3 regions of the Sphingobacterium sp. B29 genome follow, and region 2 is predicted to be linked to each of the others. Evidence: riboswitches for the same ligand, from Rfam matches in the RefSeq annotation. Region 2 holds a riboswitch; each other region holds the start of a gene.

Evidence for each region. A riboswitch is a leader RNA that binds a small molecule or an ion and turns the genes downstream of it on or off. The one in region 2 is predicted to bind S-adenosylmethionine.
Region 1: another riboswitch for S-adenosylmethionine. It lies ahead of metE (5-methyltetrahydropteroyltriglutamate--homocysteine S-methyltransferase); the one in region 2 lies ahead of metF (methylenetetrahydrofolate reductase [NAD(P)H]).
Region 3: another riboswitch for S-adenosylmethionine. It lies ahead of BV902_RS18340 (O-acetylhomoserine aminocarboxypropyltransferase/cysteine synthase family protein); the one in region 2 lies ahead of metF (methylenetetrahydrofolate reductase [NAD(P)H]).

The regions. Positions count from the first base shown of each region.
Region 1 is NZ_CP019158.1:910,534-914,748, reverse strand. Features, by position in the region: gene BV902_RS03835 (sensor histidine kinase) at 1-740, shown strand, start outside; gene BV902_RS03830 (response regulator transcription factor) at 843-1,532, shown strand; SAM riboswitch class I at 1,719-1,822, shown strand; gene metE (5-methyltetrahydropteroyltriglutamate--homocysteine S-methyltransferase) at 1,901-4,213, shown strand.
Region 2 is NZ_CP019158.1:6,199,785-6,203,999, reverse strand. Features, by position in the region: gene BV902_RS26455 (30S ribosomal protein S16) at 84-605, shown strand; gene rimM (ribosome maturation factor RimM) at 725-1,249, shown strand; gene BV902_RS26445 (hypothetical protein) at 1,353-2,204, shown strand; SAM riboswitch class I at 2,424-2,526, shown strand; gene metF (methylenetetrahydrofolate reductase [NAD(P)H]) at 2,597-3,553, shown strand; gene BV902_RS26435 (glycosyltransferase family 117 protein) at 3,801-4,215, shown strand, end outside.
Region 3 is NZ_CP019158.1:4,270,570-4,274,784, reverse strand. Features, by position in the region: partial or broken gene BV902_RS18350 (homoserine dehydrogenase) at 1-152, opposite strand, end outside; gene BV902_RS18345 (homoserine O-acetyltransferase family protein) at 190-1,233, opposite strand; gene BV902_RS18340 (O-acetylhomoserine aminocarboxypropyltransferase/cysteine synthase family protein) at 1,267-2,577, opposite strand; SAM riboswitch class I at 2,833-2,945, opposite strand; gene BV902_RS18335 (FUSC family protein) at 3,127-4,215, opposite strand, start outside.

The sequences.
Region 1 (4,215 bases), 1.1 Mb from region 2:
TGGGTTGTTTTGCTTATACACTGATTATCATCTTCAGACAAAAGAAAGTTTCGGAAATGAAAACAGATTTCATCAACAACATGACGCATGAGTTTAAAACACCTGTTGCAACAATTATGATTGCCAGCGAGTCACTTAAAGATCCAGACATCAATGCCGACCATAAGCGCGTTCAGAAATTGGCTAATATCATCTACGACGAAAATGTTAGACTCGGAAATCACATCGAACGTGTGCTTGACCTAGCCCGATTGGAAAAGGAAACATTAAAGTTAGACCAGGTGGATGTGCATATTAATGATCTTGTCTCAGCAGTTACCGACAGTATGCAGTTAAGGATGCAAAATATCGGCGGAAAATTTTCCATAGATCTAGCGGCGGCGAAAGATGTTGTTGTTGGTGACGAGCTGCATTTTTCAAATGTATTTTATAATCTACTGGATAATGCAATTAAGTACAACAAAGGAGATCTGCATGTGAATATTCAATCCAAAAATGTTGGTGATACCATTGTTATCACCATTGCCGACAACGGTATTGGGATGAGTCGGGATCACCTGCAAAAGATTTTCGACCAGTTCTACCGTATTCCAACTGGAAATGTTCATAATGTCAAAGGATTTGGTCTTGGCTTAAGTTATGTCCAGGACATCCTGAGAAGGCTGAACGGAAAAATTACAGTTAAAAGTGAAAAAGATAAGGGCACGACCTTTGAAGTAATTTTGCCTATTAAAAAATAAAACGTTCCTTTTTTGTATATTTCCTCTTTAAAAAATTTCAAAGGTTGAGGAAAGCTGATTTATCAGCATCAAGGGACATTGGTGAAAATTAATATAATCATTATGCAAAAGATATTATTAGCAGAAGATGATCCTAATTTGGGGGATCTTTTAAAAGACTATCTCGAATTAAAGGGAAAATTTGACGTCACATTATGCACAGATGGAGATGAAGCGATTTCTCAATTCAAAAAAAATAACTACGACCTCTGTATTTTCGATGTCATGATGCCAAAAAAGGACGGATTTACAGTTGGACGTGAAATCAGAAAAACAAACAATACTGTTCCTATTATCTTTGCCACAGCAAAGGGGATGATGGAAGATAAAACCGAAGCCTTTGAATTAGGGGGAGATGATTATATCACAAAGCCTTTTCGAGTGGAGGAATTATTGCTCCGCATCAATGCTTTGCTGAAACGCAGTGTTCGAGACAAAGAAGAGGAAGTGGTTGCTGATAAATTTGAAATTGGTGATTATTTCTTTGATTATACAAGTCAGCAAATTTCTTACAAAGGACAGATGCAAAAACTATCCACCAAAGAAGCGGAACTACTACGCTTGCTTTGTTTAAAGAAAAATGATGTGCTGACCCGGGAAGAAGCTTTATTAAAAATATGGCATGATGACAACTACTTTACAGGTAGAAGTATGGATGTATTTCTCAGTAAACTTCGTAAATATCTAAAAGAAGATAGTAAAGTTGAAATTGTCAATGTGCACGGAAAAGGTTACAAACTTTTGGTGAGCTAAAAGAATGGGGAATGAGAAACAGTCATTCCCCATTTTTTATGCTACACGGCGTATTGAAACATGGCATACACTAAATCATGGATGAAAAGAAAAGAACAAAACAATTTTATCCTTAGTAGAATATAAAAAATTGACGCACTTTTATAAAAAATTTGCATTTCAAAAAGAAATGTTCTAACTTAGCGTCGCTTATAGAGAAAGGCAGAGGGAATAGACCCGATGAAGCCTTAGCAACCTGTCCCTTGACAAGGTGCTAAATTCTACCCTACTTGATATGGGAATGATAAGCCGAAGTCACCGAATTCTAGTGTGTCCTTCTCTCTCTAGCAAGAAATATAGTTGAAAAAGAAATATTAAAAACATTCATTATGTTATTGACTAACAATTTAGGTTACCCTCGTGTGGGCGCGTTCCGCGAATTGAAAAAAGCCAATGAGGCCTATTGGGCTAAAAAATCTTCTGTTGAGGAATTATTGGACACAGCAAAAAAAATTCGTGAAGGCAATTGGAAAACACAAAAAGATGCTGGAATAGATTTGATCCCTTCCAATGATTTCTCTTTTTACGATCAAGTATTGGATTTAACCCTTACTGTTGGTGCAATTCCTGCTCGTTACCATTCTTTATTGAATAAAGTAGACAACAATTACAGCTTAGATCTATATTTTGCCATGGCGCGTGGTTTCCAACAAGAAGGAATCGACGTGACTGCAATGGAAATGACCAAGTGGTTGGATACCAACTACCACTATATGGTGCCAGAATTCACAAAAGATCAAGAATTCAAATTGACGTCCGAAAAGTTCTTAAATGAATATAACGAAGCAAAATCATTGGGCATCGATACTAAACCAGTTCTATTAGGTCCTATCACTTACCTTTTGATCGGTAAAGAAAAAGAAGCTGGCTTCGACCGCATCGATTTATTGGATAAACTTGTTCCAGTATATGAGCAAATATTAGCTAAACTAGCTGAGGCCGGTGCGCAATATGTTCAGATTGACGAGCCTTTCTTAGCATTGGATTTAGATGCTAAAGTAAAAGCTTTATATCAACCCACTTTCGAAAAATTAGCTGCAGCTGCAAAAAATATCAAATTAATCGCGACGACTTACTTCGAAGCTTTAAAAGATAACGAAGATATCGCAGTTAACCTACCTATCCATGCTTTACATTTGGATTTGGTACGCGGTGAAAACCAATTGGATACGGTACTAGCTAAAGTTCCTGCTTCATTAACATTATCTTTGGGTATTGTTGAAGGCCGTAACATCTGGAAAAATGATTACGAAAAATCATTGGTTAAAATCAAACAAGCTGTTGATGCATTAGGAAAAGACCGTGTTTGGGTAGCTCCTTCTTCATCATTGTTGCACGTTCCTTTTGACTTAGACAATGAACACAATGAGCAATCGCTACCAGCTGAAGTAAAAAACTGGTTAGCATTTGCTAAACAAAAATTAGCTGAGGTAAAAGACTTAGCCGTATTAGCAGAAGGTGAAGTTGATGCTGAAACAGCAAAACGCTTCGAAGCGAACAAAGCTGCAGCTGAAAGCCGTCGTACTTCTCCACTGATCCACAAACCAGAGGTTAAAACACGTACAAGCAATATCACTGATGACGATGCGAAACGTACTTCAGCATTTGCTGACCGTAAAGCAGCGCAACAAGCGAAGTTCAACTTGCCAGCATTCCCTACGACAACAATCGGTTCTTTCCCACAAACAAAAGATGTGCGTAAATGGAGAGCTGATCTGAAAAAGGGATCGATCACACAGGAAGAGTACGATAAAGCAATTGCTGAAGAAACTGAAAATACAATCCGTCTTCAAGAGCAACTGGATATCGATGTATTGGTTCACGGTGAGTTCGAACGTAATGACATGGTTGAATACTTCGGTGAGCAACTAGCTGGATATGCATTTACACAAAACGGTTGGGTACAATCCTATGGTTCACGTTGTGTAAAACCTCCGATTATCTATGGTGATGTATACCGTCCTGAAGATATGACTGTCCGTTGGTCTTCATACGCTCAATCATTGACTAACCGTCCGGTTAAAGGTATGTTGACTGGTCCGGTTACCATCTTACAATGGTCTTTCGTACGTAATGACCAACCGCGTTCAACAACGACTTACCAAATTGCATTGGCGATCTTAGACGAAGTACAAGCGTTGGAAAAAGCAGGTATCAAAATTATACAAATCGATGAACCAGCAATCCGTGAAGGATTACCGCTACGTAAAGCTGATCAAAAAGATTACTTGAACTGGGCAGTACGTGCTTTCCGTGTTTCTTCATCAAATGTAGAAGACGATACACAGATTCACACACACATGTGTTACTCTGAGTTCAATAATGTAATCGAAGATATCGCTGCAATGGATGCTGACGTCATCACAATTGAGACTTCACGTTCTCAAATGAAATTGTTGAATGCTTTCGCTGGTGATTTCAAATATCCAAACGATATTGGTCCAGGTGTTTATGACATTCACTCACCACGTGTTCCAAGCAAAGATGAGATGGTAGATCTATTGCGTAAAGCAAAAGCAGTAGTTCCAGCAGAACAACTTTGGGTTAACCCTGACTGTGGTTTGAAAACTCGTGCTTGGCCAGAAACCAAAGCGGCTTTAGAGTCGATGGTTGAGGCTGCGAAAATCTTAAGAGCAGAATAATT
Region 2 (4,215 bases):
GATTAGAAAAAAATAACTATCTTTGCATCCCCTCTAGTATGAAGCTCGGGGGATATGTTGAATACATAAAATAAAATTAAAAAATGGCAACTAAAATCAGATTGCAAAGACACGGTAAAAAAGGACGTCCTTTTTACCACGTAGTCGTAGCGGATTCTCGCGCTCCACGTGACGGTAAATTCATCGAACGTATTGGTTCTTACAACCCAAACACAAATCCAGCAACTATCGTTTTGGATTTTGAAAAAGCTTTGGATTGGATGAATAAAGGTGCTCAACCAACTGACACTGCTCGCGCTATCCTTTCTTACAAAGGTGTTCTTTACAAAAAACACTTGCAAGGTGGTGTGAAAAAAGGTGCTTTTGATGAAGCTGCTGCTGAAGCTAAATTTACAGCTTGGACTGAAGCTAATGATGCAAGAATCTCTGGTAAAAAAGATGGTTTAGCACAAACTAAAGCTGAAGCTAAAAAAGCTGCTTTAGTGGCTGAAGCTAAGAAAAAAGAAGAAAAAGCTGCTGCTGTAGCTGCTAAAAATGCTCCTGTAGCGGAAGAAACTGCTGCTGAAGAGACTGAAGCTCCTGCATCAGAAGAAACTGAAGGTTAATTCTTTCATAAAGTATTCGAGAAAGCCGACTCAATCTTGAGCCGGCTTTTTTTGAAACAGCCAATAGGCTAATGGTTTGCCAAATCATGTCTCACAGCTAATCGCTAAATACGAAATATATGACTATTGATCAAAGCTTTTACATCGGTTACATCAGTAAAACAAGAGGTCTTAAAGGAGAAGTACAACTATTTTTTGAATTCGAGGAATACGAGAGTTTGAATATCGATGTTGTCTTTGTGGAAGTGAACAAAAAGCTTGTTCCTTATTTTGTTGATACCATTAAATTTCAAAAAAATAGTACAGCGTATGTGACATTTGAGGATGTGGATCATATCGATAAGGCTCAAGTACTTGTACGTAAAAAGCTATATCTTTCCAATGATAAGATGCCCGAGCGCGATCCAGATGATTTTAGATATACTGATTTAATCGGTTTTTTAGTGATTGATGAAAACCATGGTGAATTGGGGCAAATAACAGATGTTCAGGAATTCCCACAGCAATTTGTCGCTTCGGTAAATATGGACGGTAAAGAACTGATGTTCCCATTGTCCGATGATTTAATCTTAGGAATCGATGGCGAAGAGGAGATCATTGAAGTTGAATTGCCAGAGGGCTTGGTGGATCTTTATAAAGAATAAGCATATCCCCAAGCTTATTCAAATAAATAGCGGTATACGAACTATTGCAGTAATTTCTTATCTTGGTCTGTATATTATTACTGGCCATAATTATTGATTTATTTTGAAACCGTTATTACTGCTGCTATTCCTATTCTCGTTGTCTTCTTGTGCTTTCTTTGGGAAGAAAAAGGACTTTCCTGAAGGCAATTACCAAATGATATTGGGCTATTCAAATGAGGAGTATCATAAAGTAAAAAGAGAATCACCCCAAAATGTGGAGGCAGATGTCTATGGTAATGACCCGACGATATATCGGTCCTTTCTCTCCCTCCGTGATAAAGATAAGTTTGTGATGGCGATCGATGATATCTTACTCTACGGTAAGTATAGATTTAACGGCGATCGATTAGAATTGACCGATGAGAAAAAGGGTAGTCTCGCTTTGGATATTGTTAAGGTAAAAAACGATTTTGTTCAGCTGAGAGGTGATTTTTCACAGTTTAGCTCAGCACGTGTACCCACTAGCGAAAAACTTTATATCAACTTTGTGTTAGATAAAACCCCTATCCGGGAGACTCCGAGCAAATTTGATAGCCAGGTAAATCTATGGCGAAATGCCCCTGTAAAATCAGAAAGTGAAGAGGAGATAAAAGCCAGGGCATTGAATTTTGTAGATTATTCTATCGCTTATTTCCAACACATATCAAGTTCAGGCACACATCACGATTATCGAATGGATGGTGTTGAATCACCCATTATGTATGCTGAGAATGGCATTGTGCTCAAGGCATGGGCAGATGTACCCGATTCTTGGAAGGAATTATTTTACAACGAAAAAAATGCATTAGTCGCCTACCAATATTTATTTGATGGTTTTAAATATGGATCGAAAGAGGAGTACCATGTTAGGGGACTCTTATTGATCACGTTTTATCTCAAAAATCTGCGGAATTCCCTAGCAACGAATCTTTAGCCAATCCTGTTGTGGCGTAGTCAGTCTCTTCGCGGTCGATGATCCTCGATCGTTAATTTTATCTGTTTTTTTAGAGCCTTTTATATTTGGTGGAGCCTAAATTCCTGTTGTTGCCTGGGAATGAATCCGAAGCCGTATTTATTGCAGTCTTTTTGTCGCTATTTTTGCCTTTTCGAAAAAATATTTTTGTCGTTTGATTTTTTAAAACGATATTAGCAACGCTTATAGAGAAAGGCCGAGGGACTAGACCCGTTGAAGCCTTAGCAACCTGTATTGTTCAAGGTGCTAAATTCTACCCTACTCCATGTGGGAAAGATAAGTTACATGTAGATAAACGATTCCTCGACGTGTGCGTTTCGATGTAAGCCAACCAAACTAAAAACAGTTTTTTAATGAAGATTATCGATCATATCCAGAATGCCAAAGGAAAAACATTGTTTTCTTTTGAGCTATTGCCACCGGCGAAAGGGCAGGGCATCCAAAGTATTTTTAAAACCATGGATGAACTGATGGAGTTTAAACCTCCTTTTATCGACGTAACCTACCATCGGGAAGATTATATCTATAAAGAGCATGCGAGTGGATTACTGGAACGCGTTTCCTATCGTAAACGTCCTGGGACAGTGGCGATATGTGCTGCAATCATGAATAAATATAAAGTAGATGCGGTGCCCCATTTGATATGTGGTGGTTTTACAAAAGAGGAAACTGAAAATGCATTGATCGATTTGAACTTCCTGGGGATAGATAACGTCTTGGTATTACGGGGCGATGCACGTAAGGGCGATGCCGATTTTATACCGACCGAAGGTGGACATGCCTTTGCAACAGATCTATTGGAACAGGTAACTGATATGAATAAAGGAAAGTATCTGCATGAAGACATTATCACATCGGAAAAGACTGATTTTTGCATCGGTGTAGCGGGTTATCCCGAAAAGCATTTTGAATCGCCAAATTTCAATACTGATTTTAAATACCTGAAACAAAAAGTCGATATGGGAGCAGAGTTTATTGTGACTCAGATGTTCTTTAATGTTGAAAAATACAAGGAGTTTGTAACAAAATGTAGGGACAACGGAATCCATGTCCCTATTATTCCAGGGTTAAAACCACTGACAACGAAAAAACAGTTGGTGACCTTACCAAGGATATTTCATTTAGATATTCCGGAGGAACTGAGCGATGCTGTTTCAGCATGTAAAACGAATGCCGACGTCAGACAAGTAGGTGAAGAGTGGTTGGTGCAGCAATGTCAGGAGCTAATTAAATTTGGCGCTCCGGTTTTACATTTCTATACGATGAGTAATCCTGGTCCAACAAAGAAGATTGTTGAAAAACTAGCCTAACTCATAAAAATAAAACGAAAAGGGAGCGCATAAGCTCCCTTTTTTTATGGTAGTATTCGTTGTGAAAGCCTAAAATATGTCCAGAATTTTGATCGTGTGGTTTAGGTCGATCGCTATATTTAGGGTTTAATAGCCTGTTTATAGTCAGATACTTGTGTTAAATAGTGTTAATTAACTTATTGGAGTCAGGATAACTTTTTAACTTAAAGTGCTAAAAAAGATTTTAACAATAGACCAAATTGACCTTATGACGTACACTAGATTAAATTCTCTACTCGGCTTTGCTTGCGGACTAATTGCTACATGTGTATATATCTCCACCGTTGAAAAGACGGTAAGCTGGTGGGATTGTGGTGAATTTATTGCCTGTGCCTACAAGCTGGAAGTGGCACACCAACCGGGAGCACCATTATTTCTTCTTATTCAGAATATATTTTCCAACCTGGCTTTGGGTAATGCAGGTAAAATCGCCTATTGGATGAATATTGGATCCGCAATCTGCAGTGGGCTTACTGTTACATTTTTATTCTGGACAATAACAGCAATTGCCAAAAAGATACTCAACAGGCAAGAGAAAGTTCAATTATCGAATTATTTCCAAATTTTTGCTGCGGGCTTAGTTGGTGCAATGGCTTTCTGCTTCAGTGATTCATTTTGGTATT
Region 3 (4,215 bases), 1.9 Mb from region 2:
AATAGATCTGCTGGTAGCGAGCGCTTTTTATCTCCGTTTTTAATGACAAATTTTTTGATTTCCAGATTAAGGTTTTTGGTTTTGATGATATCGTAAAGACCTTGGCCTACTACACCAAACCCAAACATCCCTATTGTTAATTTATTACTCATATCTCTTCTTAAATTCTCTTATATATTATTTATTCTCTTATACTAATTCGTTGATGTATTCTTTTTGTTTCCGCAGAAAGCTGCTGATGATTTTCGTGAGTTTTTTTGTTTCGATCAAAAACCCATCGTGGCCATAAGTAGATTCGATCTCCTGATAGTGGGCATTCGGAATATGTTGAGCGATGAATTGTTGCTCTTGTGGAGGAAACAACAAATCTGTATTGACGCTCAGCACTAAAGTTGGACAGTCGATGCTCGCTAAAGCGGATTCGATAGATTTTCTTCCACGACCTAAATTATGGCTGTCCATTGCTTTGGTTAGGAAGTAATAGCTGTACGCATTATAGCGTTTTACCAATTTTTCACCCTGATAGTTTTGATAGGAGGATGCTTTATAATGATCGAGTTTTTCGTTATCATACTCCTTTTGTGTGTTGGCATACGTTGTATAGTTGCGGTAAGACAACAGTGCCATAGCGCGTGCAACTTTTAAACCCTTAGCTCCGCCATCGGGATGATTCGCATAAAAGGTTCGATCAGTAGTAATGGCAAGACGTTGACTTTCATTGAATGCAATACCCCATGCTGAATGGACGGCATTTGTTCCAACGACGATTAGATGGTTGATGGCTATACTGCGTGATACGGCCCATTCCAATGCTTGTTGACCGCCCAATGAGCCCCCAATAAGGATCTCTATTTGTTTGATATCCAGGTGGTCTGCAAGAAATTGATGGGCTTTGACCAAATCCCTTACTGTAAATTCAGGAAAAGATAAGTAGTAAGGTTGTCCAGTAGCAGGGTTTATAGATAGCGGATTACTGCTATTATATGCTGATCCGATGACATTGGCGCAGATAATAAAATAATCGTTTGAATCAAATAGTTCACCTGTTCCAAAAAGACCTGACCACCAATCCAGTACATCCGCATTGGCCGTTAGTGCATGGCAAACCCAGATCACATTACTGCGATCTGCATTGGGTTTGCCAAATGTTTCATAACTGATTTGTAAATCAGTAAGCTCTCTTCCATTTTCAAATACAAAAGGCTCCGGGTGCAGATAAATATGCTTACTCATTTTACGTTTACGTTTTAAGCCGAAAAAATCTGATTATTTAATTTTATCAAAAGCTTGTTGTAAATCAGCTTTGATGTCATCAATATGTTCTATTCCTACAGAAAGACGTAATAAACCTTTGAACACTCCGGCATTGGCTTGATCTTCATCACTCAATTGTTGGTGAGTAGTCGCTGCTGGATGGATAATCAATGACTTCGTATCACCGACGTTGGCCAGGTGACTGATCAATTCTAAGCTGTCGATAAAGCTATTGGCCTTTTGTGCTGCGTCACCTTTGAGCTGGAAAGAAAGCACTGCACCATAGCCATTTTTAAGGTATTTTTGTGCGTTAGCGAAGCTCGGAGAGCTTTTTAAGCCCGGATAGTTTACTTTTTCTACCTGTGGATGCGCCTCAAGCCATTTAGCTACCTCTAAAGTGTTGTCTACATGGCGTTGCACCCGTAAAGACAGGGTTTCAAGCCCTTGTAATAATAAGAATGAATTGAAAGGAGAGAGTGCTGGCCCGAAATCCCGAAGCCCTTCCACACGTGCCCGAATGGCAAATTGAATATTTCCAAACGGTCCGCCTTCACCGAAAACTTCGGAAAAAACTAAGCCATGATAGCCTTCAGATGGTTCGGAAAATTGAGGGTATTTTCCATTGCCCCAATTGTAGTTTCCGCCGTCGACGATGACACCACCAATGCTTGTACCATGTCCACCGATCCATTTAGTAGCCGATTCAACCACCACATTCGCACCATACTCCAAAGGTTTAAATAAATATCCCCCAGCTCCAAAAGTATTATCGACGATTAACGGTAAGTCATATTTTTTTGCTACTGCAGCAATTTTCTCAAAGTCTGGAATATTGAAACTTGGGTTTCCAATTGTTTCAACATAGATGGCCTTTGTTTTATCATCAATGAGGGCTTCAATTTTATCTGCCTCGGCGTCCGTTGCAAATCGAGCTTCGATGCCCAGACGTTTAAAAGAAACTTTAAACTGGTTGAATGTACCGCCGTATAAGTTGGATCCGGCAACAAAATTGTCACCACTTTCCAAGATATTATTTAATGCAATAAACTGTGCCGCCTGGCCAGATGCAACAGCAACAGCCGCGACTCCACCTTCCAGTGCCGCAATACGTTGTTCGAAAACATCCGTGGTAGGATTCATAATCCGTGTATAAATATTGCCGAACTGCTTTAATGCAAATAAGTTTGCGCCGTGTTCGGCATTTTCAAATACAAAAGATGTTGTTTGATATATAGGAACTGCTCTAGATCCCGTAGTAGGGTCAGCGACTTGGCCAGCGTGAACCTGAAGAGTTTCGAATTTTAAATTTTTGTTTGAAGACATAATATATCAGATTTTAAGGGTTCAAAAAGAAATTGCTAAGTAAAAAGAGAAGCATACACACCTCCTTGAAGGGTCTGTTAAATCTTTATCCAAGAAAAAGGAAATGATTCTTAACAAGCGTGGAAGTGCATATGCATACGCATTCGCATCAATACAGTTGTATGATGGCTTACACTTTCGCTTATCGTGCGGCTCACTTGTGTTGAACCTGAATTTTTAATGGACTTCAGTAGTTTAATAATCATTGTCTTATGTTATTTATATGCTCCAAAACGATATTGTTTTGGACAGGAATTGGCACCTTTTCAAACAAATTGAAGGTTGCCAGTGGGTCATTGAGCCAGTCTCTCGCCACTTCTTTATAAATCAAGACCTACTGATTAAGGGAGGTGTTGATTAGAAATCTTCTTTCGAAGACGATACAAATATAAACTCTTTTTTTATTAAAGCAAAAGAAAAGCTGTTTTTTAGTTAAAGGAATTTTGAATAACATACGGATCGGATCGCATATTGTTCGATGAAACTTGATAAGTAACTGCCAATCGGGTATTATGATTTCTTTAAGTTGATCCGTTCTGCAATTTGATTTAAATCTGTTAAAAGAGGTTTAAGTGCATCAATTCTACTATGGATGTCATACGTCAGGTGGCGATTCGTCTTTTTGCTTAACGATAGCGAAAGACCCACCAAATGGGAGTTGACCTGATAAGAGAGTGCCTGAAAATGGTGTATATGTGACCAATCCATCCATTTGTGTTCGGGTTCTTTTTTCATTTGATTGATAGCGTCTGAAAACAGGGCCATGGCAGTCTGCGCTTTTTTGCGAGCCAGCCGTATATCAAACGAACTTTGTCTCTCGTCCGACAGACGGTTATTGATGATCTGGAAATAATGTTCGTTGTAAAGAGATACCTCTTTTGCCAGCTGAACCATGCCTGTGCTCTGGCGTACAGGTATCAAGAAATAACCTGCTATAGCCAAGAATGCTCCAATAAGTGTAAAAAGCATTCGGCTGCCTAAAATGAGATTGATATTGCCTTCAAACAAATTGAGTGCAATCACAATTCCCAAGGTAATAAAGATGACACTGACCATATAATTAGATCGATTGAATAAAAAGAATCCGAAAAGACCTAATGCAGCTATGGTAAGAAGAGCCGGGAGAAAATGAATAGCAATTAAGCAGAATATGCCAACGATTATACCCGAGAATGTGCCTACAATACGCTCTATATTACGCTTTTTTGTCATTGAAAATGCTGGTCTGGCAACAATAGCGATCGTCAGTAAGATCCAATAGGTATATTTAAAATCTAAAAATAAAATACCGATCAATGCGCCTGTTCCAAAAAGAAGAGCCATCCGAACGGCAAATCGAAAAAGCGGGTTATTCAGATGGAGTTTACTTTTTAGATCAGCAAGATTGCGCAAAGGTCGATTGATAAATTGTTGGTACTCACTGCTGTCAATCTTATCCTGGATTTCCTGATTTTGATAAAAAGCCACCTGAATTCGGTTGAGCACTTCAATAATTGCTTCGATGTTGCTTATGATCGAATATAATATACTTTTTGCTTGACCGGCCTGCTCTTCTTGAATTTCTTTTAAATCCTGTAAGAGGGCATTAATTTTAAAGTT